DNA from 4 places in the Streptomyces sp. WMMC940 genome. Region 1 is predicted to be linked to each of the others. Evidence: riboswitches for the same ligand, from Rfam matches in the RefSeq annotation. Region 1 holds a riboswitch; each other region holds the start of a gene.
The links. A riboswitch is a leader RNA that binds a small molecule or an ion and turns the genes downstream of it on or off. The one in region 1 is predicted to bind cobalamin.
Positions count from the first base shown of each region.

Region 1 (2,886 bases):
CCGGGAGAGGCGGCCGATGATGACGTCGCGGGAGATCGCGGACTTCGCGGTGAACGCGGTTCTGGAGGACCTGCAGCCGTCCAGTCCGGTGCTGGCGCTGGTCAACGGCATGGGCGCGACACCGCTGCTGGAGCTGTACGGGTTCAACGCGGAGGTCCACCGGGTGCTCGCCGAGCGGGGCGTGCCGGTGGCCCGGACCCTGGTCGGCAACTACGTCACCTCGCTCGACATGGCCGGCTGCTCGGTGACGCTGTGCGAGGCGGACGAGGAGATCCTGCGGCTGTGGGACGCCCCGGTGGAGACGCCCGCGCTGCGCTGGGGCCGCTGAGTCATGCCCGGCCCGGCCGACGGCGGCTTCGCGTCCGCGGGCCGCGACGACGCGCGCGGGGAAACCGGTGCGCCACGAGAAGGAGACGCTGTGCTCGACGCGGATTTCTTCCTCCGCTGGATGAACGCCCTGGCCGAGGCGGTGGACCGCGAGGCGGGCCGGCTCACCGAGCTCGACGCCGCGATCGGGGACGCCGACCACGGAACGAATCTGCAGCGGGGTTTCACGGCGGTGCGGGCGGCGCTGGAGAAGGACGCGCCGGACACCCCCGGTGCCGTGCTGATGCTGACCGGGCGGCAGTTGATCTCGACGGTCGGTGGGGCGTCGGGGCCGCTGTACGGCACGCTGCTGCGGCGGGCCGGAAAGGCGCTCGGCGACGAGCCCGAGGTGTCGCGGGCGCAGCTCGCCGAGGCGCTGCGCGCGGGGATCGCGGCGGTGGCGCAGCTCGGCGGCGCGAAGGCCGGGGACAAGACGATGCTGGACGCGCTGGAGCCCGCGGCCGCGGCGCTGGACGAGTCCTTCGCGGCGGCGCGGGAGGCCGCCGACGAGGGCGCGGCGGCGACCGTGCCGATGCTGGCCCGCAAGGGGCGGGCGAGCTATCTGGGCGAGCGCAGCATCGGGCACCAGGATCCGGGGGCGACGTCCTCCGCCCTGCTGGTCGGGGCCCTCGAGGAGGCCGCGCGATGACCGGCCCGGTCGGGATCGTCCTCGTCTCGCACAGCGCGCAGGTCGCGGAGTCGGTCGCCGACCTCGCCCGGAGGCTGGCCGGCTCCGGCGACGCCGTACCGGTCGCCGCGGCGGGCGGGACGGCGGACGGGGGCCTCGGCACCAGTTCGGAGCTGACGGCGCGTGCCGCGCACGAGGTGGACCGGGGCGCCGGAGTGGCCGTGCTGGTCGACATCGGCAGCGCCGTGCTGACGGTCAAGGCGCTGCTGGCCGAGGGCGACGAACTTCCGGAGGAGACCAGGCTGGTGGACGCGCCGTTCGTGGAGGGCGCCGTCGCCGCGGTGGTCACCGCGGCCGCCGGCGCGGATCTGGACGCGGTGGAGGCGGCGGCCGCGGAGGCGTACGACTACCGCAAGGTGTGACCGTACGCATCCGCGCGCGGCTTGTGATGGACCTGGTCAACGCACTAATGTCGCAGGGCCTTGGTGAACGGGAAACCGGTGGAGTACCGGTGCGGCCCTCGCCACTGTGATCGGGAAGTCCGGCTCTCTCCGCAAGGAAGCCACTGGACCGCCACGGGAGACCGTGGTGTCCGGGAAGGCGGAGCCCGGGCGGCAGGACCCGTCAGCCAGGAGACCGGCCGGGGCGCGTTGTCCATCCACGAGGTGCTGGAGAGGGTCTCCCAACCATGCATATAGCCGAGGGGTTTCTGCCCCCTGTGCACGCGGCCGCCTGGGGCGTCGCGTCCGCCCCCTTCGTGATCCACGGCGTACGGGCGCTCACCCGTGAGGTCAGGGCGAATCCCGAGTCCACCCTGCTGCTCGGCGCGTCGGGCGCCTTCACCTTCGTCCTCTCGGCGCTCAAGATCCCTTCCGTGACCGGCAGTTGCTCGCACCCGACCGGCACGGGGCTGGGCGCGATCCTGTTCCGGCCACCGATCATGGCAGTGCTCGGCACGATCACCCTGCTCTTCCAGGCGCTGCTGCTGGCCCACGGCGGACTGACCACGCTCGGTGCGAACGTGTTCTCGATGGCGATCGTCGGGCCGTGGGCCGGGTTCGCGGTGTACGCGCTGCTGCGCCGGTCCGGGGCGCCGCTGATGGTGGGCGTCTTCTTCGGCGCGTTCGTCGCGGACCTGTCCACGTACTGCGTCACCAGCGTGCAGCTGGCGCTGGCATTCCCCGACCCGGGCAGCGGCGTGGCCGGCGCCCTGGCCAAGTTCGGCGGCATCTTCGCGTTCACCCAGATCCCGCTGGCCGTGAGCGAGGGCCTGCTCACCGTGCTGGTGATGCGGTTGCTCGTGCAGTCCAGCAAGGGTGAGCTGACCCGCCTCGGAGTGCTCCTCCAGGGCGGCGCCAAGAAGGAGGCCGCGGTCCGATGAGCCGTAACGCGAAGATCAACACGCTGCTGCTGGCGATCGTGGCGGCGCTGGCGGTGCTGCCGCTCGCCCTGGGCCTCGGCGACCACAAGGAGGAGCCCTTCGCGGGTGCCGACGGGGAGGCGGAGACCGCGATCACGGAGATCGCGCCGGACTACGAGCCGTGGTTCGCGCCGCTCTACGAACCTCCGTCCGGGGAGGTCGAGTCGGCGCTGTTCGCCCTCCAGGCGGCGCTGGGTGCCGGTGTCCTGGCCTACTACTTCGGGCTGCGCAAGGGGCGCCGGCAGGGTGGGGCGCGGGCGGCGGCCGGGGAGGCGGAGACGCCGGCCGCCGGTTCCGCGGGGGTTGCCGACACCGCCGGCCCGGGCGCCTAGCCGCCGATGCTGCCGATCGACGCGGCGGCGCACAGCAGTCGCTGGCGCCGCCGTCATCCGTGCGAGAAGGCGGCACTCGGGTTCGGGCTGACGGTCTGCGCCGTCGCGCTGCCGCCGTGGCCGGGTGCCGTCCTGGTCGC
Region 1 covers NZ_JAPZBC010000001.1:7,089,651-7,092,536, reverse strand. Annotated here, with positions in the region: gene dhaK (dihydroxyacetone kinase subunit DhaK) at 1-328, shown strand, start outside; gene dhaL (dihydroxyacetone kinase subunit DhaL) at 419-1,015, shown strand; gene O7595_RS31285 (PTS-dependent dihydroxyacetone kinase phosphotransferase subunit DhaM) at 1,012-1,416, shown strand; cobalamin riboswitch at 1,433-1,653, shown strand; gene O7595_RS31280 (energy-coupling factor ABC transporter permease) at 1,683-2,375, shown strand; gene O7595_RS31275 (energy-coupling factor ABC transporter substrate-binding protein) at 2,372-2,746, shown strand; gene cbiQ (cobalt ECF transporter T component CbiQ) at 2,753-2,886, shown strand, end outside.

Region 2 (2,886 bases), 380 kb from region 1:
GTCAGCGCACGCGGCAGCCGGACCTGCTCGACGATCACGGTCCAGCGCGGGTCCTCGGCGGTGCCGCCGAACAGCACCCGCACCACCTCCGCGACCGGCACCGGATGGGAGCCGGTCGCGATGGTGAGGACCAACAGCAGGGCGGTGCCGGCCGCGAGTGCGAGGACGACCACGAGGCGCCGTCGCACCGGCCGCGGGGTGACCGCGGCCGGCGCCGACACGGAAGTCCGATGTGTCGTCACGCCTTGGGCACCGGCTGGTAGAAGGTGAAGGCGTGTCCCTCCGCCTGGTCCGGGTGAATCAGTGCGAAGAGGTCGGCGAGGACCAGGTCCGGGCGCAGCACACCACGCTCGAAGTAGTCGTTGCCGCCGCCGGGTCCGAGCGCCTTGGTGTTCGTCCAGACGGCACCGCCGGACACGGCCTTCAACTGCCGGTACCGGCTGTCGGCCTTCACGGTGTCGGCGGTGGACTTCCACGGCTGGTCGGCGATCCAGACCGGCGCCTGGCCGCCCTTGGCGTACACGGCCTCGAAGTTCAGCTGTACGTTGCCGGTGCCGGCCGCGCCGGCCCACGGGTAGGTGCCCCCCGCGTCCTTGATCAGCCGGGCGGCGTAGCTGCCGCCGGCGGGCATGTACCAGGTGCCCTGGTACATCGTGCCCGGCAGGACCTCGACGGGCTTGCCTGCCTTCGCTGCCCGCGCGCCCTTCTCGGCGACCTTCCGGTAGTCACTCTCGATGGTGTCGAAGACCTCGCCGGCGCGCTTCTCCGCTCCGGTGAGCGCGGCCATCGCCTTGACCCACTCGGCACGCCCGAGCGGACTGGCCTCCAGCCACTCGGCGTTGGCGACCACGGCGATGCCGGCCTGGCGGAGCTTGGGGTACTGCGGGTCGTCGGTGCCCTGGGTCATCAGCACGTCGGGCTTGGCGCCGATGACCGTCTCGGCGTTGAGGGTCTGGTCCTTGGCGTACTCGGTGACCTTGCCCGCCTTCACCCGCTCGATGACCTCGGCGGAGGAGATGGCCGTGGTGCTCGCGACACCCGTCAGCACGTCCAGGGTGCCGGTCTCGGTCAGCAGCGGGAGGTGGGTCGTCGAGGCGGAGTACAGGCTCTTGACGGGTACGGTGATCTGCTGCGCGGACGCCAGTTCACCGGTCAGCTCGGGCTTCGGAGCACCGCACTTGACCAGCACGTACGACTCTGGCTTTCCCTTGGGGAAGGGCTCCTTGACGGTGAGGACCTGGTAGCTCTTCTCGTACCGCAGCGTGAAGTTCCCGGCGTGCTTCACCCTCGATTTGACCGGAAAGTAGTCCTTGGCCGGGTCGAAGTCCTTGATGCAGCCCTCCCCGGCCACCTGGGCCTTGGCGTCGGCTGACTGGTCGGCTCCGCCTCCGCAGGCGGTGAGCGTGAGGGCGGCGATCAGGAAGGCCCCCGCGGCGGCCTGACGGTGGACGGGCATGACGGATCGTACGGACAAGGTGACTCCTGGTGGCGTGCGTGGGCAGCACGCATCGACGTGGCGCGCGATGCGGCGTACGGGAGGAACCCGCTGAGGGAGGAGGTCGTCAGAACCTGGAAGAACCCGGCTTACGAGTCAAGCCGGACGGGTCGACCCTGAAGGGCCACTGCAGCGTGAAGCTGCCACCGCACGTGAACAGGCACACGGGTGCCACCGCCTCTCCTGGGGAAATCCGCCCCGTACTTCGAGGTGCGACGGCGTGAGTCTCCTGACTCGGGATCACAGCTTCTCCGGCCTTCCCACCCCGCACGGGGCGGTGGCCATGGGTGGAGTCGCTCCCCCTACACAGTGGCGGTACCGTGCCGGAATCTCACCGGCTTCCTCGTTCCGCCGTCGCTTGACGGACGGAAGCATCGCAGAACCGGCCCCGGCCCCGCCAGACCCACACCTGTGCGACCGGCCACAGAGAGCGCTGTGCGAGCCGGACTTGTTGGCGAGTCTCGCGCGTCTGACCGGCGGCATCGGTGTCACTGCGGGGCGACCGTCACCCTGAACGCTGCTGGACGCGCCGATCTCAGCGATCTGTGGCTGCCTCAGCCGGACGACGACCTGCTCGCCTGCCGCACGGCAGACAGCCGCGCTGCCTTCGACAGTGAAGCCCTGAAGTGGCAGAGCGTTCGAGCAACGCGGCTGTGTCGACGGTCTGTTCGACCGCGATCCGGCCTCCTTCCACCGGGTCGGGGAACCGAGCGGTGCTCGAGGTGCGCGCAGTGCTCATGCCCCAGAATGCCGACCTGCCGTCCGGGCCGGGGTCAGCGCACCGTGCGGGTGCGCCGGCCGACCGACTCGACCAACGGCAGCATCCGGTGCGGCACACGTTCCCGCAGTGCCATCTCCGTCCGTGTGCGGACGACGCCCGGCAGATTGATCAGGCGCTGGATCACGTCCTCCAGATGGCCGTTGTCCCGGGCTACCACCCTGGTCAGCAGGTCTCCGCCGCCCGTGATGGAGAACGCCTCGACGATCTCGGGCACCTCGGCCAGCGCATCGCCCACATCGTCCAGATGACCCTGGGTGACCTCGATGTGGACGAACGCCAGCACCGGATGACCGAGCGCGGCGGGGGACAGCACCGGACCCGTGCCCGTGATCACACCGTTGCGTTCCAGACGGTCGATCCTTGCCTGGAGGGTTCCGCGCGCGATGCCGAGGACGCGGGCGTACTCCCGCACGCTGGTGCGCGGCTGCTCGATCATCAGCCGCAGGATGCGGGTGTCGAGTTCGTCCACCGCCATGGACGTCGGCCTCCCTGAAGCGCGTCGTTTCCCCTCCGCGACTGTACCAATGGCCCAGTAAAACGGGCCCCACACTCCTCAGGTCTCCTCCTCCAGCCGGATGGCGGCTTTGAGGTCCTCGTGCGCCTTGCCGGG
Region 2 covers NZ_JAPZBC010000001.1:6,711,182-6,714,067, forward strand. Annotated here, with positions in the region: gene O7595_RS29650 (FecCD family ABC transporter permease) at 1-188, opposite strand, end outside; gene O7595_RS29655 (ABC transporter substrate-binding protein) at 239-1,474, opposite strand; cobalamin riboswitch at 1,696-1,886, opposite strand; gene O7595_RS29660 (Lrp/AsnC family transcriptional regulator) at 2,269-2,751, opposite strand; gene O7595_RS29665 (hypothetical protein) at 2,830-2,886, opposite strand, start outside.
Region 2: another riboswitch for cobalamin. It lies ahead of O7595_RS29655 (ABC transporter substrate-binding protein); the one in region 1 lies ahead of O7595_RS31280 (energy-coupling factor ABC transporter permease).

Region 3 (2,886 bases), 3.5 Mb from region 1:
GCACCGCGACCTGGCCGACGTCGGCCGGGAGCGCGTCGAGCGCGGCCTCTGCGCGGATCGTGGCAAAGGACTGGCGGTAGATCTCCGCGCCGTCCTTCTCGTAGTCGAACACGGTCTTGTCGCTCATTTCGTCGTACGGGTTCGGGCTGTGGCGATGGTGCCTTCGAGCTCGGCGCGGGACGGCACGGGTACGGAAGTGCCGTGCGCGGTCACCCGGTACGCGCCGTCCCCGGTGGCCACGACGTCCACGTACTCCCCCTGCGGACGGCCGCAGCGCCGCTCGCAGCCCGACCAGTACACGGGCAGGCCGCCCCGGCCGGGGGTCACGTCGGCCCGCACGTCGGCCAGGGACTTGGCGCATCCGGGCCGGCCGGTGCACGCGCCCACCCCCCACCAGGGCGAGTCGGTGCCGGTGACGAGACCCGCCCGCCCGAGGGTGTCGAGCCGCGCCCGCGCCGTGCCGCGGTCCGCGAACCCCGGCACGACGACCCCGCGCCACGGGGTCAGCCGCACCTCGTCCGCGGGCGCCGGCAGCAGCTGCCGCAGTTGCGCGACGGTGAGCCGACCGAGTGGAGCGGCGACGGACACGGTCCAGCCGTCCGGTCCCTCCACGACACCGGGCAGCGGTCCGGTGCCGGGCCCCTCGGGCCGATCCACAGGCGGGCCCGGGGCCGGATCCGGGGTGGAGCATTCCGTTCCGGTGAGGAGGGGGAGCGGTTCCGCCGCCACCCCCGCTCGCACCAGCCACCCGTCCACGTCGATGTCCTGCCCCTCCGGCAGCTCCCGCACGCGCCACGCGCCCGTGCCCGCCCCGGCGGCCGCGGTCAGGAACGCCTCCGCCGCGGCGAGCGCCGCGCGTGCGGCGTCGGTGGCACGTACACGGAAGGCGTGGCGCCCGACCCGCAGCACCGCGCGCCCGTCCGTCCCTGCGAGCAACGTCACATCCGCGCCGAGTCCGGCGACATCGCCCCGGCCGTCGTCCAGGGCGAACAGGAACCGGCCCGAGAGCCTCGCCGCCCGGTCGCTCGCGCACAGCAGGGCGTCCAGCTCCCGGGCCCACAACTGCACGTCGGCGCTGCCGAGTCCGTCCAGTCCGGCCAGCGGCGAGGCCACGACGTTGCGCACCCGCTCATGGGCCTCGGCGGGCAGCAGCCCGGCGTCACGCAGCAGTTCCGCCAGTTCCGCCCCGCAGCCGTCCGCCAGGCCGCGCAGCTCGGCGTTCCCCCGGGAGGTGACGCTCAGAGCCCCGTCGCCCAGTCGCTCGGCCGCGGTGGCCAGCACACGCAGCTGATGCTCGGTCAGCAAACCGCCGGGAAGGCGGAGTCGGGCCAGCCGCCCGTCGTCCGCCGCATGCAGCCGCAGCGCGCCCGGGCAGGCGTCACTCCGGTCCCGTATGCGGGGTTCGCCCCGGTCCGGGGGTGTTGTGGGTGTGGGCGGCATGGCGGCGAGCATACCCACGTCCTTCCAGGTGGCCGCCCTGCCGGCGGGCCGCAGCCTCTACTATGCAGAACGGCACAGGGTCCCAGGGCCCTAGGGAGGAAGCCCGGTGGGAATCCGGCGCGGTCCCGCCACTGTGAACCGGGTCCCGGCGACGGGGTCCGGTGAGTCAGGAACTCCCGCCGACCACGACCACCCGGGGCGCGGAAACCCCGAGGAAGGCCTGCGCACGCGATGACGCACGCGACGATCCTGCTGCTGTCGACCTCCGACACCGACCTGCTCAGCGCCCGCGCCGCCGAGGGCCCGGTCCGGTACCGCTTCGGGAACCCCTCCCGCCTCCCACTCGACCGGCTCCCCGAGCTCCTCGACGGCATCGATCTGGTCGTCGTGCGCCTCCTCGGCGGTGTCCGCGCCTGGCAGGAGGGCCTCGACGCGCTGTCGGCGCAGGGCCGGCCGGTGGTCGTCCTCACCGGCGAACAGGCCCCGGACGCCCAGCTGATGGAGACGTCCACCGTCCCCATCGGCATCGCGGCCGAGGCCCACGCCTACCTCGCCCACGGCGGCCCGGACAACCTGGAGCAGCTCGCCCGGTTCCTGTCGGACACCGTCCTGCTCACCGGCCACGGCTTCGCACCGCCCGCGCCCGCCCCCACGTGGGGCGAGCTGGAGCGCACCCCGCGTCGCGACAGCGGCCCGGTCGTCGCCGTGCTCTACTACCGGGCCCACCACATGAGCGGCAACACCGCCTTCGTCGGCGCCCTGTGCGACGCCGTCGAGGACGCCGGCGGCCGGGCCCTCCCGCTCTACGTCGCCTCGCTGCGCGCCCCCGAGCCGGAGCTGCTGGAACGGCTCCGCGACGCCGACGCCGTCGTCACCACCGTCCTCGCCGCCGGCGGCACCCGACCCGCCGAGGCCCAGGCCGGAGGGAACGACGAGGCGTGGGACGCGGGCGCGCTCGCCTCGCTCGACGTGCCCGTGCTGCAGGCCCTGTGCCTGACCGGGCCGCGCAGCGCCTGGGAGGAGAGCGACGAAGGGCTGTCCCCGCTGGACGCCGCTGGCCAGGTCGCCGTCCCCGAGTTCGACGGTCGCCTCATCACCGTGCCGTTCTCGTTCAAGGAGATCGACGAGGACGGCCTCCCGGCGTACGTCGCCGACCCCGAGCGCGCCGCCCGCGTCGCGGGCATCGCCGTGCGCCACGCCCGGCTGCGGCACATCCCCAACGCCGAGAAGCGCCTCGCGCTCGTCCTCTCCGCGTACCCGACGAAGCACTCCCGCATCGGCAACGCCGTCGGCCTCGACACCCCGGCCTCCGCCGTGGCGCTGCTGCGCCGGCTCCGCGACGAGGGCTACGACTTCGGTACCGAGGAGATCCCCGGCCTGGCGTCCGGCGACGGCGACGAACTGATCCGCGCGCTCATCGAGGCCGGCGGCCACGACCAGGACTGG
Region 3 covers NZ_JAPZBC010000001.1:3,611,754-3,614,639, reverse strand. Annotated here, with positions in the region: gene O7595_RS15865 (precorrin-8X methylmutase) at 1-127, opposite strand, end outside; gene O7595_RS15860 (hypothetical protein) at 124-1,440, opposite strand; cobalamin riboswitch at 1,498-1,634, shown strand; gene cobN (cobaltochelatase subunit CobN) at 1,672-2,886, shown strand, end outside.
Region 3: another riboswitch for cobalamin. It lies ahead of cobN (cobaltochelatase subunit CobN); the one in region 1 lies ahead of O7595_RS31280 (energy-coupling factor ABC transporter permease).

Region 4 (2,886 bases), 4.7 Mb from region 1:
GCAGCGCGGCCCAGCGCTCCGGCCAGGCGAGTTCCGCGTCGTAGTGGTCGGGGTGCAGCACCCCGCGTGCGGTGCGGGTCCGCTCCCAGGCGGGGAGGGGCCCGTTGCGCTCCGCGAGGTCGCAGGACGCCTCGTAGGCGGCCAGCATGATCCGCTCCGCGATCCGCGTCGACAGGGCCTTCGCCTCGGCGGAGTCGAAGGGCAGCCGCAGCCTGAAGAAGACGTCCTGGAGGCCCATGGCGCCGAGGCCCACCGGGCGCCACTTGGCATTGGAGCGGCCGGCCTGCTCGGTGGGGTAGAAGTTGATGTCGACGACCCGGTCGAGGAAGGTGACGGCGGTGCGGACGGTGTCGTCCAGCCGCTCCCAGTCGATCACGTCCCCGCCGTCGGCGGCGTCCTGCACCACGAACGCGCCGAGGTTGACCGAGCCGAGGTTGCAGACGGCGGTCTCGCCGTCGTCGGTGACCTCGATGATCTCGGTGCAGAGGTTGGAGGAGTGGACGACGGTGCCGGGCTCCGCGGTCTGGTTGGCGGTGCGGTTGGAGGCGTCCTTGAAGGTCATCCAGCCGTTTCCGGTCTGGGCGAGGGTGCGCATCATGCGCCCGTAGAGCTCACGGGCGGGGATGGTGCGGCGGGCGAGTCCGGCGGCCTCCGCCCTGCGGTAGGCGGCGTCGAAGTCGTCGCCCCACAGGTCCACGAGGTCGGGCACGTCGGCGGGGGAGAACAGCGACCAGTCGGCGTCGGCGTTCACCCGGCGCATGAACTCGTCGGGGATCCAGTGCGCCAGGTTGAGGTTGTGCGTGCGGCGCGCCTCCTCGCCGGTGTTGTCGCGCAGCTCCAGGAACTCCTCGATGTCCGCGTGCCACGTCTCCAGGTAGACACAGGCCGCGCCCTTGCGCCGACCGCCCTGGTTGACGGCCGCCACCGACGAGTCCAGCGTGCGCAGGAAGGGCACGATGCCGTTGGAGTGCCCGTTGGTGCCGCGGATGAGCGAACCGCGGGAGCGGATGCGGGAGTACGACAGCCCGATGCCGCCGGCGTGCTTCGAGAGCCGTGCGACCTGGTGGTAGCGCTCGTAGATGGAGTCCAACTCGTCCAGCGGCGAGTCCAGCAGGTAGCAGGACGACATCTGGGGGTGCCGGGTGCCGGAGTTGAAGAGCGTGGGGGAGGACGGCAGGTAGTCGAGGCGGCTCATCAGCCCGTAGAGGGAGGCCACTTCGTCCAGGGCGCGCAGGGAGTCGTCCTCGGCGAGACCGCAGGCGACGCGCAGCATGAAGTACTGCGGGGTCTCGATGACCTCGCGGGTGATGGGGTGCCGGAGCAGGTAGCGGCTGTAGAGGGTGCGCAGGCCGAAGTAGCCGAAGCGGTCGTCGGCGGCCGGGTCGACCAGCGAGTCGAGGCGCCGGGCGTGGGCCTGGACGAACGCGGCCGTGCGGTCCGCGATCAGCCCCTCGCGGCTTCCCACGGCGATGGAGGCGGAGAACGCGGTCGCTCCCTGCCCGGCGGCCTCCTCCGCGATGGTGAGGGTGAGCAGCCGGGCCGCGAGCCGGGAGTACGCCGGGTCCTCGGAGATCAGGCCGGCGGCCGCCTCCGTGGCCAGTTCGCGCAGTTCGGCCTCGTCCGAGCCCGCGTGCCGGCCCCGGAGGGCGGCGGCGGCGACCCGGCCGGGGTCGGCGTCGGGCAGGTCCGCGGTGAGCTCGGTCAGGGTCCGCAGGAGCGCGGTGCCTGGTCCGTCGGCGAGCTGCGCTGAAGCAGGATCGGGCGGCGCGATGGTCACGGGGTGCTCTCCCTCGCTCGGTTGGGGGCCGGCGGGGCAGGGGCACGGACGCACACCCGGGCAGGGCGGACCGCGTCCACCGGCCTTTTCCGCGAGGCCCGGACGTCTGGGCACCCGGGCCGGAGGGTCCGGGCGCACCGTCGGCAGGTCCTCGGACTCACGGGCGTACGAGGACCTGGATCAGGCCCGCGCACACCGTCACACCGTTGCGGGACAGTTCCGGATTCCCACCGGATTCCCCTGCGGCGACAGCGAGCATGAGCATACATGTGGGGGCGGTGAGTTGCGGAACCCCCCACATGTTGTGTCGTGACCGCTCGAGGCCCGGGCACGGAGACGGGCGGACACGGACGCCCGTCCGGTCCGGGTGTCCGTACGGAGCCGGGCCGCGCCACGGTGCCGTCAGGGCAGCGTGCCCCGCGGGTAAGGCGACGGGCCTCCGCGTTCCCCGGCGGGGAACGCGGAGGCCCGTGTGCGGCCTTCGGCGCGGACGCTCAGCAGCAGCGGAACCCCTTGCGGGGGTCGGCCTCCCGCTCGTCCATGCGGCAGCGTTCGAACTCGCGGCGGGACATGACCTCCGCGTCGGGGTCGTGCGACCGTGCATGGGCCACGTAACGGTCGTACACCGACTCGCCCGAGACCTCGCGCACGTACCAGCGGATCCAGTTCACCGCCCGCCGTACTCCGCCCACCGCAGTCATGGCTCCCACGGTACTCACGCCTTGCCGCTGCCCGCGGCCTCGGAGTCCGCGGCGCCGGCCGACTCGGGGGCCGGGGCGCCGGCGCCGACCGCCGCGAGCTCCGCCTTCTCCTCCCTGGTGGCGAACAGCCCGGCGGGCGCGACCAGTTTGGACTCGACGTACGGGACCTCGGCGAGCCGGACGGTCTCCGGCTTGCTGACCGCCTTGAGGCAGACCCGGCCGGCGTCGGCCAGGACCACCACGATGAGCAGGGCGAACAGTGCGCAGAGCACCCCGTCGACGGTGGAGTTGGTGACGATGGTGTGCATGTCGTCCATCGACTTCGCCGGAGCCAGCACCTCGCCGGAGTCGATGCCCGCCTGGTACTTGTCGCGCTGGGCGAAGAAGCCCACCTTCGGGTCGCCGGAG
Region 4 covers NZ_JAPZBC010000001.1:2,425,591-2,428,476, reverse strand. Annotated here, with positions in the region: gene O7595_RS10505 (ribonucleoside-diphosphate reductase subunit alpha) at 1-1,777, opposite strand, end outside; cobalamin riboswitch at 1,903-2,042, opposite strand; gene O7595_RS10500 (YbdD/YjiX family protein) at 2,272-2,478, opposite strand; gene O7595_RS10495 (carbon starvation CstA family protein) at 2,493-2,886, opposite strand, start outside.
Region 4: another riboswitch for cobalamin. It lies ahead of O7595_RS10505 (ribonucleoside-diphosphate reductase subunit alpha); the one in region 1 lies ahead of O7595_RS31280 (energy-coupling factor ABC transporter permease).